Regions from separate parts of the Ruegeria sp. YKSE079 genome, predicted to be linked through region 2. Evidence: riboswitches for the same ligand, from Rfam matches in the RefSeq annotation. Region 2 holds a riboswitch; the other holds the start of a gene.
What was found. A riboswitch is a leader RNA that binds a small molecule or an ion and turns the genes downstream of it on or off. The one in region 2 is predicted to bind cobalamin.
Positions count from the first base shown of each region.

Region 1 (7,484 bases), on a different contig from region 2:
GGTTTTCGATCTTGATGACGTTTGCGCCCAGATCCCCCAGCAACTGGGTGCAGGTAGGGCCGGCCAGAATGCGGCTGAGGTCCAGCACCTTGACGCCTGTCAGCGGTCCTTCAGATACGGTCATCGTAGCCCCCCCGTTCGATTTCCGCCGCAATGACCGTAAACCGGTCCGCTTGCACGGCTTCCTCAAGCGCGATCCGCAACTCGGCCCGGTTATGCACGGTGTGGCCGTACCCACCAAAGGCATGCGCCATCGCGGCATAGTCGTGGTGTTCGAAATCCACGCCCCGGTTCGCCATCTGACGGCTGCGCTGTTTCAACTCGATCAGTGCCAGCGACGCATCGACGAAGACCAGAAAGATCGGATTTCCACCCATTTCGCGGGCGGTCGCCAACTCTCCGGCCACCATCAGGAAACCGGCATCGCCGGAAAAGCTGATCACCGGTCGATCCGGTTCGGCCAGTTTCAGCCCGATCGCCATCGGCACGGCGCAGCCCATGGTGCACAGCGCCGAAGACTGGATCAGCCCGCGCGGCTCGAAGCATTCCCACATTTGGCTCAGCAGGATGCGATGCGCGCCGCTGTCGGCCGTGGCCAGCGTATTGCCGGGCATGACAGCGCGCGTCTCGGCGATGACGGCTGCAGGCCCCCATTCGTCGTCGGACGGGAAAGCCAGCGCAAGTGCCTTGCGCACCTGCTCCGGGTTGCCGTCCGGCCAAGTCTCTCGTGCCGGGACGCTCTTGGCCATTGCTTCCAGCGTCGCTGCGGTGTCGGCGACAAAACTCAGGCTCGCCTGATGCATATAGTGATCGTTCTGCACCGCCGAGATGTCGATGACGCGCTGTTCATTCGGGTCCCAAACTTCGCGCCAGCCGGGGCGCATTTCGATCGGGTCATAACCGATACAGAAAATCAGGTCGGATTTTTCCACCAGTGGCAGCAGGTGTTTGTCCGCTAGCGGCGACAACCCGGCACCGCCCAGACACAACGGGTGATCCTCGGGCAGAATGCCCTTGGCTTTATAGGTGGTGACAAAAGGAATTCCGAAATGCTCAAGAAATGCCCTGAGTACCCGGTGCGACCCGTCATAAAGCGTATCGAGGCCGATGATCGCAACGGGGCGCTCGGCCTCGGCCATCCAGTGGCGGGCCTTTTCCAGGCAGGTTCCCTGCGGCGTCACCGGCGCGGCAGCGGCCAGCCGCCGCAATCTCGGAACCGAAACGCGCGCATCGGCCACCGAGATCGGCACGTCGATATGCACCGGACCGGGGCGGGCCTGTGTTGCCAAGGAAACCGCCTTGTCGGCAACGATGTCGGCCCCGTTGGGCGTTAGCACGAAGGTTCCCTTGGTGATCGAGCGATAGACCTGCGCGTGATCCATCACCTGATGCGTATAGGTCAGCGCCTCATCCGCATCGACGCAACCGGTCAACACGATCATCGGCACCCGGTCCTGAAACGCATTTGCGACCACGTTGATGCCATTCATCGCGCCCGGACCCAATGTAGCAACCAGAATGGCGGGCGCGCCGTCGCGGTGGTGGACCCCCTCGGCCATGAACCCGGCAGCATTTTCATGCTTGGCCAGATGAAACTGAATCCCAGCCTGTTCCAGCGCGTCGACCAGGGTCAGAACCTCACCGCCCGGCATGCCAAAGGCGTGGCGGCAGCCGGCCTCGTATAGCCGTCTTGCCAAAAGATCCGCTGCGCGGGGCACGATTTCCTGCATCTCAAACGCTCCGTTCGTTTTCGACAGGCAGATTGCGGAGTGAGCAGGAAGGTGCAAGCGCCTTCACGCCGGTGTGACTATTTTACTGCCGATTCCGCCACGGATTGGAACTTTCCGTCCAATTCCTGTGCAATGGCGGCCAGTTCATCGCCGCCCTCGTCCAGATAGGGCGCAAAGACGAAACTTGGCGTCTTGTAGGACAGCGTTGCGGTACCGTCCGCGTTTTCTGTGACGTAGAAACGGATCGGCGCCTCGATCATGGCTGCCGTCGATGTCTCCAGCACGCGCACGGCATAGTCGTTATTGAACGCCCCCATGACACGGTTGCCGGGGATGGTGATGCCGCGCGCCGCCGCAGCCTTGGTCGGCCCCGCCTGCGTCACTACGATCAGGCCGTTGCCCTTGATCGCCGCCGCGGTGTCGGAGACAAGATCTTCATAGGTCTTGGTAGATTGATGAACTTCCCATCCTTCGCGGGGTTCCAGATCACCGGCCCAAGCGGGCAGGGCGGCAAGGCAAAGGATTGTCCACAGACGTTTCATCGTTCCAGCTCCGGTTGGTTTGACAAGACTGTGATGCCAGATTTTGCATATGTCCGGTGTCACAATCCCGTGTCCATCCGATCAAACCCGGCTTGCGCATGCAGGTCGAAACCCGCAATAACGGCCCGACGCAAGCATGGGCCATACATGACCACCCAACGTATTCGATTGCTGATCTGTTCCAGCTGCCTTGGAGCGCGGGATCGCGAGGCCGAGCGTGATGCCGTGACAGATGCGCTTGCAAAGGCCGGGCTTTCCGATCGGGTCGAACTTACGCAACACGCCTGTTTCAGCGCATGCGAGCAACCGGTTGCCCTGGGGTTGCAGGGGCAGGGACTGGCCTCGTATGTCTTTTCCGACCTTGATCCGGTCAAGGATGCTGACGACATCGCCGCCACTTGCCAGACTTATCTGGACAGCGCCTCGGGCTGGATCGAAGACGCCCGACCATGCGGGCGGCTTCGCCTGTGCCTGCGCGCGCGGATACCGGCGATTCAGTCGACCTGAACCGCGACCGAGGCGGCGACGGGCACGTCATCCACGGTCAGCTGGCTGTGATCGTTGGCGTTCAGAGAGACTTCGATCTCGACCTCGCCTTTGGGCAATTCGTCGATATGCATCCACTCGCCATAAAGGCGCGCCAGCTTGGCACCATTGACATAGACATGCGCATGGCCTTCGCCCGGCCTGTCCGCCAGCGAGGCATTTTCCGGGGAAAAGCGGAAATTCCGCGGAATGACATGCAGATTCCAACCGGCCATCGGATCCTTGGCAAGCATGACCTCAAGTCCCGGTGCGTCCGCGCCCGATGAAAAATTTATGGTTGTGGCATGATCATGTGAACCGGCTTCGCCGTGTTGGGCCGGGTCGCCGTGATCGTGGCCTTCAAATGTCACGCCATAACCCGCCGCCGTCACGAAACCTGCGCCAGCGCCAAAGATCAGGCCGATGCCGAAAAGTGCGAGAGATCGGAACATCTCGAATCCTTTTGATATAAATAATCCCGCCGGGCGTCTGGCCCGGCGGGATGCATCAGCAAACGATTACGCGTTGGCTTCGGCGCGTTTTCCTTCGGCCTGCCAGAAATATCCGGCAAACGTGCCCACCAGAACCCAGGCGGCCATACCGACACCAAAGGCGCGCGCCGCGAACAGGGCGCCCAGTTCGGTCGGAACCGGGCCGGTAAAGCTGTCGGGTTCGGGGGCTCCGATCAGGTGCGGCGCCAAAAGCAGCACGGTCGCGATCAGGTAGCTGATCAGATTGCCACCGAACGCGATCAGCCACATGGCGACACCTGCCGCTGCCACGGTTCCGGTCCACCAGATCTGGCGCGCGGTGATGTCGGAATAGGCCACACCGGGCACCTCAGGCGCCAAGGACAGTCCGGGCGCGAAGTGGAAAGTGATGAAGCCCGCCAACCCCCACAGGATGCCGGTGCGGGCATTGACCTCATGGCCCATCCGTTCTGCCATCGACATCAGGGCCACCAGCACCAGCGCATAGCCGGTATAGGTCAGCATGGTGAACACGATGCTCAGCCCATCGCGCATCAGGTCGAACCCCGGCAGATCCGGATGTGCCGAAACGGCGGCTGCTCCGAAATGCACCAATTCGCCGGACTCGTAGAGTTCAGCGTGAAGCAGGACGGGCTGCACAAATACGAGCTGCAGCAGGGCGGTGATCAGCCCTGCTGCAGCGCCAGCGAACAACGCGCTGGTCAGAATGCGACTGAACATGGGTCAGTGGCAGGGGAAGCCGGTTGAGTGGCGCACATCATGAGCGGCGTCGTGCAGGGCGGATGCCTGAACATGGCCGGTCAGGGTGATGATCCCCAGACCCAGAACAACAGCAAACAGAGCCGGAAGGATGGCCGAACCGGCAGCAGATGCCTTGAGCGTTTTGGTCGTCATTTTAGTCCTCCTGAGCCGCCGCACCCGACGGCCGGTGTTTCGTTTCTTGCCTGGCAGGTCTCCTGGCTTGCGGGTCGGTGCCTCTGTTCGCCTTCCCCCCGGGACAGTTCCGGGAGTGGCTGGTTGAACAGAAGCTCACCGCTTACAGTCGCGGGGGCGGCTTTGGATTTGACCACCGGGATGGCCGCACCAAATTCCCTCTTAGCACCGGAATTCTCCGGCAGGACCAGACCCTTTCATTTAGCCGCGATGCAGTCGTTCGCGCAATTCCCATTTGCGACCCATTCGGTCATTTTTCGCGCCTGCGCAGCAAATAGATGTCCATGATCCAGCCATGATCGGCGCGTGCCCGGGCACGGGTTTCAAGAATCTTGTCCGCAACGTCCGCCAGAGGGCCTTTGACCAGGATTTCTTCCTTCATGCCCACATACGCGCCCCACCAAATGTCGAACGCCATCATATCAAGGCTTTGAAACGAGCATTCGCCGTCCAGCATGACCGCAACCTTGTCGGCACCGTCAGGCCAGCCCTCGTCCCGGATGCGGCGGCCGGTCGTGACGACATAGGGCGCGCCGATGTCGTTGATCGGAATCGCATGGGCGGCCGTCAGTGCCTGCAGCGCGGTGATGCCGGGAATCACCCGTGTGACCGGCTGCGGGTCCAGCCGCGACGCAATTCGCAGCGAACTGTCATAAAGCGATGGATCACCCCAGATCAGCAGCGCCACCTGCCGGGCCTGCGGAAACCCGGCGATCGTCTCCTGCCAGCGCAGGGCGATAGCGTCATGCCATTCGTCCACGCCGCGTAAATAGCCGTTATCGGCGCGGCGCCTGGGGATATCGAAATAGGCGATCTGAGGTGCCGCGTCCGCCACTTGCGCGATGATCTCCTCCCGCAGTCCAGCCAGATCGGCCTTGTTCTCGCCCTTGCGGGGGATCAGGATCAGGTCCGCCGCCCGTATCGCGTTTGCCCCCTGGAACGTGACGTGATCGGGATTGCCGGTGCCGATACCGATCAGGTTCAGCTCATACATCCCCGAACTCCGCCAACGGGCCGTAAAGGATCAGGGCGGGGGCGGTGCCGACCTCTGATTTCAGTTGCTCCGCCAATGCTCCGATCGTTGCGCGTTGCAGTTTCTGGTCCGGCGTCGACACGGATTCGGCCATCAGCGCCGGGGTGTCGAGCGGCAGCCCGTGGTCATTCAGAGCCTCGACCAGCAATGGAAACGTGCGCTTGCCCATGAAAACGACGGTGGTCGCGCCAGCATCGGCCAAGGCAGGTAAATTCAGATCCTGAGGCAGCTTGCCGCTGACATCATGGCCGGTGACGAACTGCACCCGCCGCGCCGTCAGCCTGCGGGTCAGCGGAATGCCCGCCGCCGCCGCCGCCGCGATGGCCGACGGGATGCCGGGAATGATCTCATAGTCGATACCGGCCTCGCGCAGGGCGACGATTTCCTCCTCCAACCGACCGAACAGACCACCATCACCGGATTTCAGCCGTACGACACGCTGTCCGGTCTGGGCATAATCGACCAGCAGACGGCTGACATGGTCCTGCTTGGGCGAGGGGCGACCGGCGCGTTTGCCGACACCGACCAGATCGGCATCCTCGCGCGCGTGTGTCAGGATCGGACCGCTGCTCAGATCATCGAACAGCACCGCGTCGGCCTTGCCGAGCCGGTCCACCGCCTTGAGCGTCAAAAGTTCCGGATCGCCGGGACCGGAGCCGATGAAAGAGACAAAGCCGCTCATGTCGAAGCCTCCGCAATCAGGTGGAAAAAGGTGCCGGTAACGTTGCCGCGTACCGAGCCGGTTTGAGGGCCTTCGACCCCTTCAGCGTCAAAGACCTGCGCCAGCGGCGCGTCCGGTTGGTCGACAATCGACGAATAGTGAAACTCGTGCCCGCGCAACATTGCGCCCGCGCCATGTCCGGGTATCGGCGCAATCAGACGCGCCTTGCGGTATCCCAGATTGAACTTGCGTTTTTCATAAGACGTGACCAGACCCAACAGCCCGGCCATCTTGTGGCCTACCCCATCCTTGTCGATCAGTGCTTCGCCCAGGGCCATGTAACCGCCGCATTCACCGTGTACAGGCTTTGTCTCGGCATGTTTGCGCAGACCGGTCAGGAACGTGTCGGCTGTTGCCAGCTTGCCAGCATGCAATTCGGGATAACCACCCGGCAGCCAGACCAGATCGGCATCCGCCGCCGGCGCCTCATCCGCCAGCGGAGAAAACGGCAGGATTTCGGCCCCCGCCGCGCGCCAGCCTTCCAACAAATGCGGATAGGTAAAGGAAAAGGCCTCGTCCCGCGCCAATGCGATGCGCTGCGCCGGGGGAAATGGCAGCGCCGACGCCGAGGACCCTTGCGGACTTGATGAAGCCGCCGCCTTGATTGCCTCCAGATCCACATGTTCGCGCAAAAACGCCGCGTAACCGGCAATCGCGCTTTCCAGATCGGGGTGTTCAACCGCCTGTATCAGGCCCAGATGCCGTTCAGGCAAGGTCAGATCGCCCCGGCGCGGCAGTACGCCCAGCACCGGCAGACCCGCACGCTCCATCCCCAACCGGGTCAGGCGTTCATGTCGGGGGCTGGCGCAGCGGTTCAATATCACCCCGGCAAAGGGCAGGTCAGGGTTGTACATCCGGAACCCCAGCGCCGTGGCCGCCGCCGATTGCGCCTGACCGCCCACATCCAGAACCAGTACCACCGGCCAACCCATCCGCAGTGCGGTTTCGGCGCTCGACCCATGGCCCAGCTCGCCCGGTTTGGCAACGCCGTCGAACAGGCCCATCGACCCTTCGGCCACCACGATGTCCGCACCCTCGGCCTGGGCCGAGATCGCGCCCAGCAGCGGTTCGCCCATCGCCCAGCTGTCCAGGTTGAACGAGGAACGCCCCGCCGCCGCGCGGTGAAAGGCCGGGTCGATGTAATCCGGCCCGCTCTTGAACGGTTGAACGGTCAGCCCGTCCTCGGCCAGCGCTCTGAGCAGGCCCAGCATCACCGTCGTCTTGCCGGTACCCGACGAGGGCGCCGAAATCAGAACTCCCGGCGGGTTAGTCATCGCCATGACTCCAGCTCGACCACGGGCTGTCCGCGCTCTGCGGGCGATAGCGCCGGTCGTATTCCTTGGAATAGAGGCAGCTTTCGTCAAACCCTTCGCCGGCCAGCGCTGGCCCCACCAAGATCAGCGCGGTCCGCGAGATGCTCGCGTCCAGCGCTTCTTTCAGGGTGTCGAGCGTTGCGCGGATGATTCGCTGGTCCGGCCAGCTGGCGCGATAGACCACGGCCACCGGGCA
Region 1 covers NZ_JBXWRJ010000017.1:24,181-31,664, reverse strand. The annotation lists gene AC2FMY_RS15720 (CaiB/BaiF CoA transferase family protein) at 1-124, opposite strand, end outside; gene AC2FMY_RS15715 (thiamine pyrophosphate-binding protein) at 111-1,730, opposite strand; gene AC2FMY_RS15710 (DUF302 domain-containing protein) at 1,808-2,272, opposite strand; gene AC2FMY_RS15705 (DUF1636 family protein) at 2,420-2,779, shown strand; gene AC2FMY_RS15700 (hypothetical protein) at 2,767-3,249, opposite strand; gene AC2FMY_RS15695 (CbtA family protein) at 3,316-4,008, opposite strand; gene AC2FMY_RS15690 (CbtB domain-containing protein) at 4,012-4,182, opposite strand; cobalamin riboswitch at 4,218-4,428, opposite strand; gene cobF (precorrin-6A synthase (deacetylating)) at 4,472-5,215, opposite strand; gene cobA (uroporphyrinogen-III C-methyltransferase) at 5,208-5,936, opposite strand; gene AC2FMY_RS15675 (cobyrinic acid a,c-diamide synthase CobB) at 5,933-7,255, opposite strand; gene cobM (precorrin-4 C(11)-methyltransferase) at 7,242-7,484, opposite strand, start outside.
Region 1: another riboswitch for cobalamin. It lies ahead of AC2FMY_RS15690 (CbtB domain-containing protein); the one in region 2 lies ahead of AC2FMY_RS01355 (hypothetical protein).

Region 2 (7,484 bases):
GAGCGGAGGCCGAACAAATGGGTGCGCGCGTCTTGCTGTTCGACAATGGTGACTCCATGCAAGGCACGCCTTATGGCGATTTTGCCGCCGATCAGAACGACGTCGCCCACCCGCTGATGCTTGCGTTCAAGCATTTGGGATATGATGCGATCGGGCTTGGCAATCATGACTTCAACTTTGGCTTAGACTGCCTGAGCGGTATTCTGGCTCACGCACCATGTCCTGCCATATGTAGCAATCTGCATTGCGTTGAGGGTAATCAACCGTGGGAGGCATCGGCTATCATTCGTCAGCGATTTGCGGTCGGGTCTGAAACCTGCACTTTGACTGTCGGTGTCTTTTCGGTTCTGCCGCCACAAACCACGGATTGGGAGGCACACCAGCTTGCAGGCAGGGTGACTTCGACTGACATTCTGGAGACTGCTGCTACAGCCGTTAGCGACTTGAAGGATAAAGGATGTGAGCTGGTTATTGCACTGGCACATTCGGGTCTAGCTGGAGCTGTTGTGGAAGCACAAATGGAGAATGCAGTAGTTCCGCTGGCGTCGATCGAAGGCCTCGATGCAATAGTTGCAGGCCACACGCATCTGACTATCCCCGGAGCCGACCATGATGGATTAGCACATGTTGTAGGCGACAAGGGCCTAGTTCATGGCAAACCTGTCGTCATGCCGGGATCGTCAGGATCGCATTTGGGCGTGATCGATCTGGCGTTTGCCCATGAGGCCAACAGTTGGAAAATTGCAGGGCATTCTGTCGAACTTCGCCCGATCTGCAACAGAGGCAACGATGGTTGTGCCCAATCGACCGTCGAAGAAGATCCCAAGTTGGCACGAATATTCGAATGTGGACATGCCGAAACACTAAAGCGGATGAAACAGCCCGTCGGACATGTCAGCCAATCGATGCATAGCTATTTTTCCTTTTGTGCACCGGATAGGGGGCTTTCGCTTGTCGCCGCAGCTCAAGCAGCTGCACTGCGTCCCTTTCTTGCCGGTTTGCCTGAAGGATCACTACCGACATTGTCAGCGGTCACACCCACGAAATTCGGAGGGCGTTCCGGGCCGCGTTTCTATACGGAGGTTCCCGCTGGTGAAGTTTCGATGCGTCACATTGCCGACCTTCACGTCTTTCCCAACGAATTGCGCGCTGTTGTCGTTAACGGCGCACAATTGCGCGATTGGCTAGAAATGTCGGCATGTCTGTTTAACCAGGTCACTGAAAATAGCCAAGATACCCCGTTGATCAACCCTCTTCGAGCAGGCCATAATTTCGATGTTATCCATGGTGTTGAATACACTATAGATCTGACTTGCCCGCCTCGGTTTCATGCGGATGGCAGTCTGGTTGAAACAGGCAACCGACGCATTGGAAACCTCACTTGGAAGGGAGATCCCATCGGGGATCAGCAGCTTTTCGTCGTGGCACTGAATAACTATCGCGCCAATGGGGGGGGGCATTTTTCAGCTTTGGAGAACGCTAAAATCATCAGTATTCCTCGCCTACGCATTCAGCACATCTTGAAGGACTATGTTGAGGGGAGTCTTCCATCTGATCCGCTGCAAGCGACTCCGCATCCGTGGCGTTTCGTCAAGACGCGCAAGACCTCGGTCGTTCTGCAGACCGGTCCCGATGCCTTGCGCTATCTGGATGACCTTTCAGGATACCACCCGGTTGTTCTGGGCATCGATCCCGAAGGTTTCCTGCGGCTACGCCTATCCTTGTGACGGGTTGTCATCGCCAGTCATCTTGCCTATATCGAGCAACGAGAGGTTGGCGCGGGCGAGCGCCTCGCCAACCTGGTCAGGTCCGGAAGGAAGCAGCCACAACGAGTCCCGCTTGGGTCGATGTCCAACCTCTCACTTTCCCACTAATCATCTAGCGTAGACCAACCTAATCGGCGATGAGTGCGGGCCACACAACGGCATTCTTACGCGCAAACGCGCCCAGATGGCCAATTTGCTTCACTCCAAAATCCTGAGGCGTCAATTCACGCCGTCGCGCATCTTGCCCATAAAGTTCGGCCAATCGCCAAACGCATTTGGGCGGGATCACCTGATCGTCCGAAAACGCAATCATATCCACTGATGCGCCACTTCTTTTCCAGTCGGGTTTCGGTAAGGTCGTTCCGGCATCCGGCAGATAGCTTTTTGCGGATATGCACCATTTTCGCCATTGCCAATAGACCGGAGCAGGTAGATCTGCTCCGAACCCAACAAGACGCCCAGGCAAATACCCCAAACTCTTAACCAGCAGCGGAACATGCCCGAACCAAAACATTCTGGCGAGCGCTTGATAAGGCCAAGGGTGATCGCGATGTTGTACCAGCCCTGAACAGACACAGATCATTCTGTCGATTTCTTCGATGCCAGGCTGCAAAGGACCGAGCATCCCGCCAATCGAATGCCCGATGACCCAAAGCTTTGAATTTGGGAACCGACGACGCATTTCCATCCGAGCCGCGGGCATGTCGACCAATGCCCAGTCGGTCATGGATGACTTGGATTTCTTTAGGTTGCCGGTCAAAGAGTGGCCGAAATCCCGGTAATCGTACGTCAGACAAGCAATTCCGCGTTCTAAGGCCAGCCACGATGCGAAATGTCTGTAGTAGTCCCTCGGAACACCGGTCGCCCCATTGAGCACGACCGTAACTTCTGGCTGTTCCTTCGCATGAAAGAGGCGGGCAGACAGTTGGTAGTCGCCCGAGTGAATAAGAAGGTCTTCAGCTGACACCTGGTCCTGCATATTTAACTCCGCGCCCCTAGACCGGTCGGTCTAGTTCTGATCTCTGGACCAATTGGTCCAGTGCTGTCAATAATCCACGCAAATGACTGAACGTCCTTTGCCAACAAAAGAGCGCCTGATTCGGGCTGCGGCCGATCTTTTCCAGAGGTCGGGCTATCACGGGGTCGGGCTGAACGAAGTTCTTTCCGTGGCTGACGCACCCAAAGGATCGCTGTATCACCATTTCCCGAATGGAAAGGCCGATCTGGCGCTTGCGGCCGCTACTTGGGCGTCCGATGTGATGCTTGGTCTTATTGCCGCGTCATTTGAGCCTGCGGAAGATTTCCAGTCCGGGGCCACAACTCTTTGCAACAAGATAGCGAAACTTTTCGACAAATCAGGTCAGTGGGATACCTGCCCGATTTCCGCTACTTTGTTCGAAGGGCCGGACAACAATATATTCCGCAACCATGCCTATCACTTGTACGAGGGTTGGATAACCGAAGTCGCACATCACGCAAGGCGACTTGGAGTGGCCGAGCCAGAATTCGCGGCAGATACTGTGTTCATACTGCTCCAGGGCGGGTGGCAGTTGGCCCGGGCAAGGCGATCTTCGGAGACCCTAAGAAACGTGCCTTGCCGCTTGAGCAAGATGTCGACGTCTAAACAAATTCAGTAAACCCGCCCGGCGCGACAAAGGTGCTTGAGCCGCAGGATTCGTCTTGACCCAAAATTGTGCGCCCGCTAGCGATTAGGCGATGGTTTCCGGCCGCGTTCACGGTCGGAATGAAAAGGGAACACGGTACGGTTCTTCCAGAACCAAATCCGCGACTGCCCCCGCAACTGTAGGCGGCGAGCGAAGCCGAAATGCCACTGGTCCAAGGGCCGGGAAGGTCGGCAAAGCAGCGACCCGCAAGTCAGGAGACCTGCCATCGGAACTGAAACTCGAACTCGGGCGGGGTGTCCGGGACAGGGTCCGATAGCTGCTTGCTGTCCTTCCCGTCCGTTGTCCTCGTCACCAGCGCGGAGGGCGCGACATGATTTGGAAATCCGACAAGCACCTGTTCACAGCAACAGTGTGCCAGAAAACCGGTAAACCCTGCCCGGCATTGGCGCAAATGGGTAAAAAACTGGCACAGGCGATATCTGCGACAAAGCCATTGACTGCAGATGACTTCGAGATCGACGGAAGTTGCGCACTTGCACATTGTGCCACTGGGTGCGATGCCAGATTCCGCGCCGATCATTCTCGCATTCGAGTATTCTGCGGTGTGAATGACGAGGCGGATAGCGAACGCCTGAACCAGATTGAAGACGCTCTATTGAACTCTTCTCGGACCGTTTTTCCCTCGGGTTGGATCAAGCAGATGCCCTGCGCGTTCCTCGAAGCAGTTCCGCAGGGCAACCGGGCGGCAGAAACCGCCTGCCACGCGCCACTTTGAAAGAACGCCAACGCAAAAAATAGCCCTCAGCCCGGCCTCAGGGCCGATCTGCCACCATCTGCCCTTTCAGCGCCCAATCCATTTGGGGTTCGGTTTCGACGGCGCAGGGGCGAATGGCGCGTAGCCGTTTCAGCGCATCCGAAGGTCGTTCACCACATTCGACCATCAACCTCAGCGCAGCCATTCCCGATCTTCCGCAACCGCCACGACAGTGGATCAAAATTCGACCACCGCCCGCAAGTGCCTGCCGCGCAGACGCACTGGTCTCGGCCCATTTCGCCTGGACATGACTGGGCGGGATACCAAAATCTTCGATCGGCAAATGGACCCATCGGCAGGCGCGCGCCTGAATATCCAAGCCGAAACTGCGCGCGCCGTCTTGGATCATTTCGACCTCTGTCGTCATCGAAATCACTAGGCCCGGTTTCCAGTCGGCAATGGTGTCGAGGTCAGAAGGATAGTCTCCGCTCCGGCCCGGCATCTGGCAGATAGCCAATGTGCCTCCGCCCACCTGCAGCCCAAATATCACCAGTTGTGACACGATTAGCTCCCACACAACCAACACGCTGAAATCTGCATTCTCCAATCGATGCCTGAGTGTTTTACCCCGGCTTGCAAGCAATCCAAACCAAAATCGGACCTGCTGCTGTGGACGCGGGCATCGCGGCACACTACGCTGCGGTTTTAAGACGAATCCGGCAGAGCAGACATGACCGACACCGCACCCGCACCCTACCAGGTTCTTGCCCGAAAATATCGCCCCGAAACCTTTGCCGATCTGGTCGGCCAGGATTCGATGGTGCGGACACTAAGAAACGCCTTTGAAGCAGACCGGATTGCGCAGGCTTTTATCATGACCGGCATTCGCGGGACGGGTAAAACCACCACCGCACGGATCATCGCCAAGGGCATGAACTGCATCGGGCCGGATGGAAACGGAAAGCCGACAACTGAACCTTGCGGTCAGTGCGAGCATTGCGTTGCGATCATGGAAGGCCGTCATGTAGACGTGATGGAGATGGATGCAGCAAGCCGGACCGGTGTTGGCGACATTCGCGAGATCATCGACAGCGTTCGCTACCGCGCTGCCAGCGCGCGGTATAAGATTTACATTATCGACGAGGTTCACATGTTGTCGACCAGCGCGTTCAACGCGCTGCTGAAGACGCTTGAAGAACCTCCGGCGCACGTGAAATTCATTTTCGCGACAACTGAAATTCGCAAGGTTCCGGTCACAGTTCTGTCTCGTTGCCAGCGCTTTGATCTGCGTCGGATCGAACCCGAAGATATGATCGGCCTGCTACGCATGATCGCCGAATCGGAGGGAGCTCAGATCGCTGGCGACGCACTGGCTCTGATCACCCGCGCAGCTGAAGGTTCGGCCCGGGATGCGACCTCGCTTCTGGATCAGGCGATCTCGCATGGCGCCGGGGAGACCTCTGCGGATCAGGTACGTGCAATGTTGGGGCTGGCGGACCGGGGTCGGGTTCTGGACCTGATGGACATGATCCTGCGGGGCGATGCGGCGGGGGCATTGACCGAACTGGGTGCGCAATATGCCGAAGGCGCCGATCCATTGGCAGTGTTGCGAGATCTGGCCGAGATCACCCATTGGGTTTCTGTTGTCAAAATCACGCCTGATGCAGCACAAGACCCGACCGTTTCGCCCGACGAACGCGCGCGAGGGATACAAATGGCACAGGCGCTGCCTATGCGCGTTTTGACGCGGATGTGGCAGATGCTGCTGAAGGCGCTGGAGGAAGTTTCTGGTGCGCCTAATTCCATGATGGCCGCCGAGATGGCGATCATTCGTCTGACTCATGTCGCCGATCTACCCAGCCCGGAAGAACTGATCAAGCGACTGCAAGATGCGCCTGCGCCACCGGCACCGAACGGCCCGGGTGGAGGAGTTCCCTTGTCAGGCGGGAGTACGTCGACCGCACAGTCAACAGCATCTTATGCGCCAGGCAACCAGTCCGCTCGGCGTCACAACAGCGGTGCGCCAGTTGCAGCCCTCGCGCAGGACCTGCAAGCCGCTTTGGGGCGATACCCAACATTCGAACACGTGGTCGAACTGATCCGCTCCAATCGTGACGGCAAGTTGCTGGTCGATGTTGAGGACGGGATTCGCCTTGTTGCTTATCAACCGGGGCGTATTGAGTTTACCCCGTCCGACAAAGCGCCCAACGATCTGGCCCAGAGGCTGGGCGCAAGCCTGCAACGCTGGACGGGCAATCGTTGGGCTGTTTCGATCGTCTCGAATGGCGAGGCACAGACGATTTCGGAAATTCGCGATGCCGTCGAGATCGCCCTGAAAAATGAAGCCAGTGCGCATCCGTTGGTGCAGGCCGTGATCGCACAGTTCCCCAAGGCCAGCATCACCCGCATCACAACCCCCGAACAACGAGCAGCGCTGGTCGAAGCCGAGGCACTTCCCGAAGTCGAAGACGAATGGGATCCGTTCGAAGAAGAATAGTGACCTTGCAGACGCGTGCCGCTACAAATGTCGCAAATACGCTTGAAGGGTCGATTGCAATCTCACACGGTTCCGGGAGTTGTCTGACAGGAGCCTGGCATGCGAACTGACCCTCTGCACTCCCGTTTCGGATTAATTATTCACGACGTTGATCTGCGCGACGTGACTGCGGAATCGCATTACCCGCGAATCCGGCAAATGTTCGAAACTCATTCCGCGCTTTTGTTCCGCAACCAATCCCTGACGGATGCCGATCACATTCGGTTGGGCGAGTTGTTCGGCCCGCTCGAAAACCGTGAGGCGATGGCGGCGGGACGCGATGTCGAATTCCAAGTTTCGGAGCTTTCCAACCAGACTTCCGATGGACTACGGTCGCGCGATGATCTGCGGCTGCTTGACCTGCAAGCCAATATGCTCTGGCACACGGACAGCACTTTCTTGCCCACTCCTGCGCTGGTCAACATTCTGACTGCGCGTGTTGTTCCCCCTTCGGGTGGAGAGACAGAAATTGCCTCGACGCGGGCAGCGTGGGCGGACATGCCTGAAACCCTTAAATCGAAACTAAAAAATGCGATCATATGGCATCGGTTGTCTCACTCCCGCGCCCAGATCTCTTCCGAACTCGCCGCATTGTCTCGAATGACCCGCTGGCCCGATCGCCCGTGGCGCGCGATCTGGCCCAATCCAACAACCGGCGATGAGGCCTTGTTCATTGCCTCGCACGCTTTTGCCATCGAGGGGTTGGGCCATGGAGAAAGCCAGGAAATACTTGCAGAGGCGATGACGTTTTGCACACGCCCCGAATACGTGTATTCCCATCAGTGGTCGGTGGGTGATGTGCT
Region 2 covers NZ_JBXWRJ010000001.1:276,111-283,594, reverse strand. The annotation lists gene AC2FMY_RS01375 (bifunctional 2',3'-cyclic-nucleotide 2'-phosphodiesterase/3'-nucleotidase) at 1-1,727, shown strand, start outside; RNA gene ffs (signal recognition particle sRNA small type) at 1,767-1,865, shown strand; gene AC2FMY_RS01365 (alpha/beta hydrolase family protein) at 1,894-2,745, opposite strand; gene AC2FMY_RS01360 (TetR/AcrR family transcriptional regulator) at 2,828-3,403, shown strand; cobalamin riboswitch at 3,467-3,672, shown strand; gene AC2FMY_RS01355 (hypothetical protein) at 3,762-4,166, shown strand; gene AC2FMY_RS01350 (protein-tyrosine phosphatase family protein) at 4,204-4,707, opposite strand; gene AC2FMY_RS01345 (DNA polymerase III subunit gamma/tau) at 4,876-6,642, shown strand; gene AC2FMY_RS01340 (TauD/TfdA dioxygenase family protein) at 6,742-7,484, shown strand, end outside.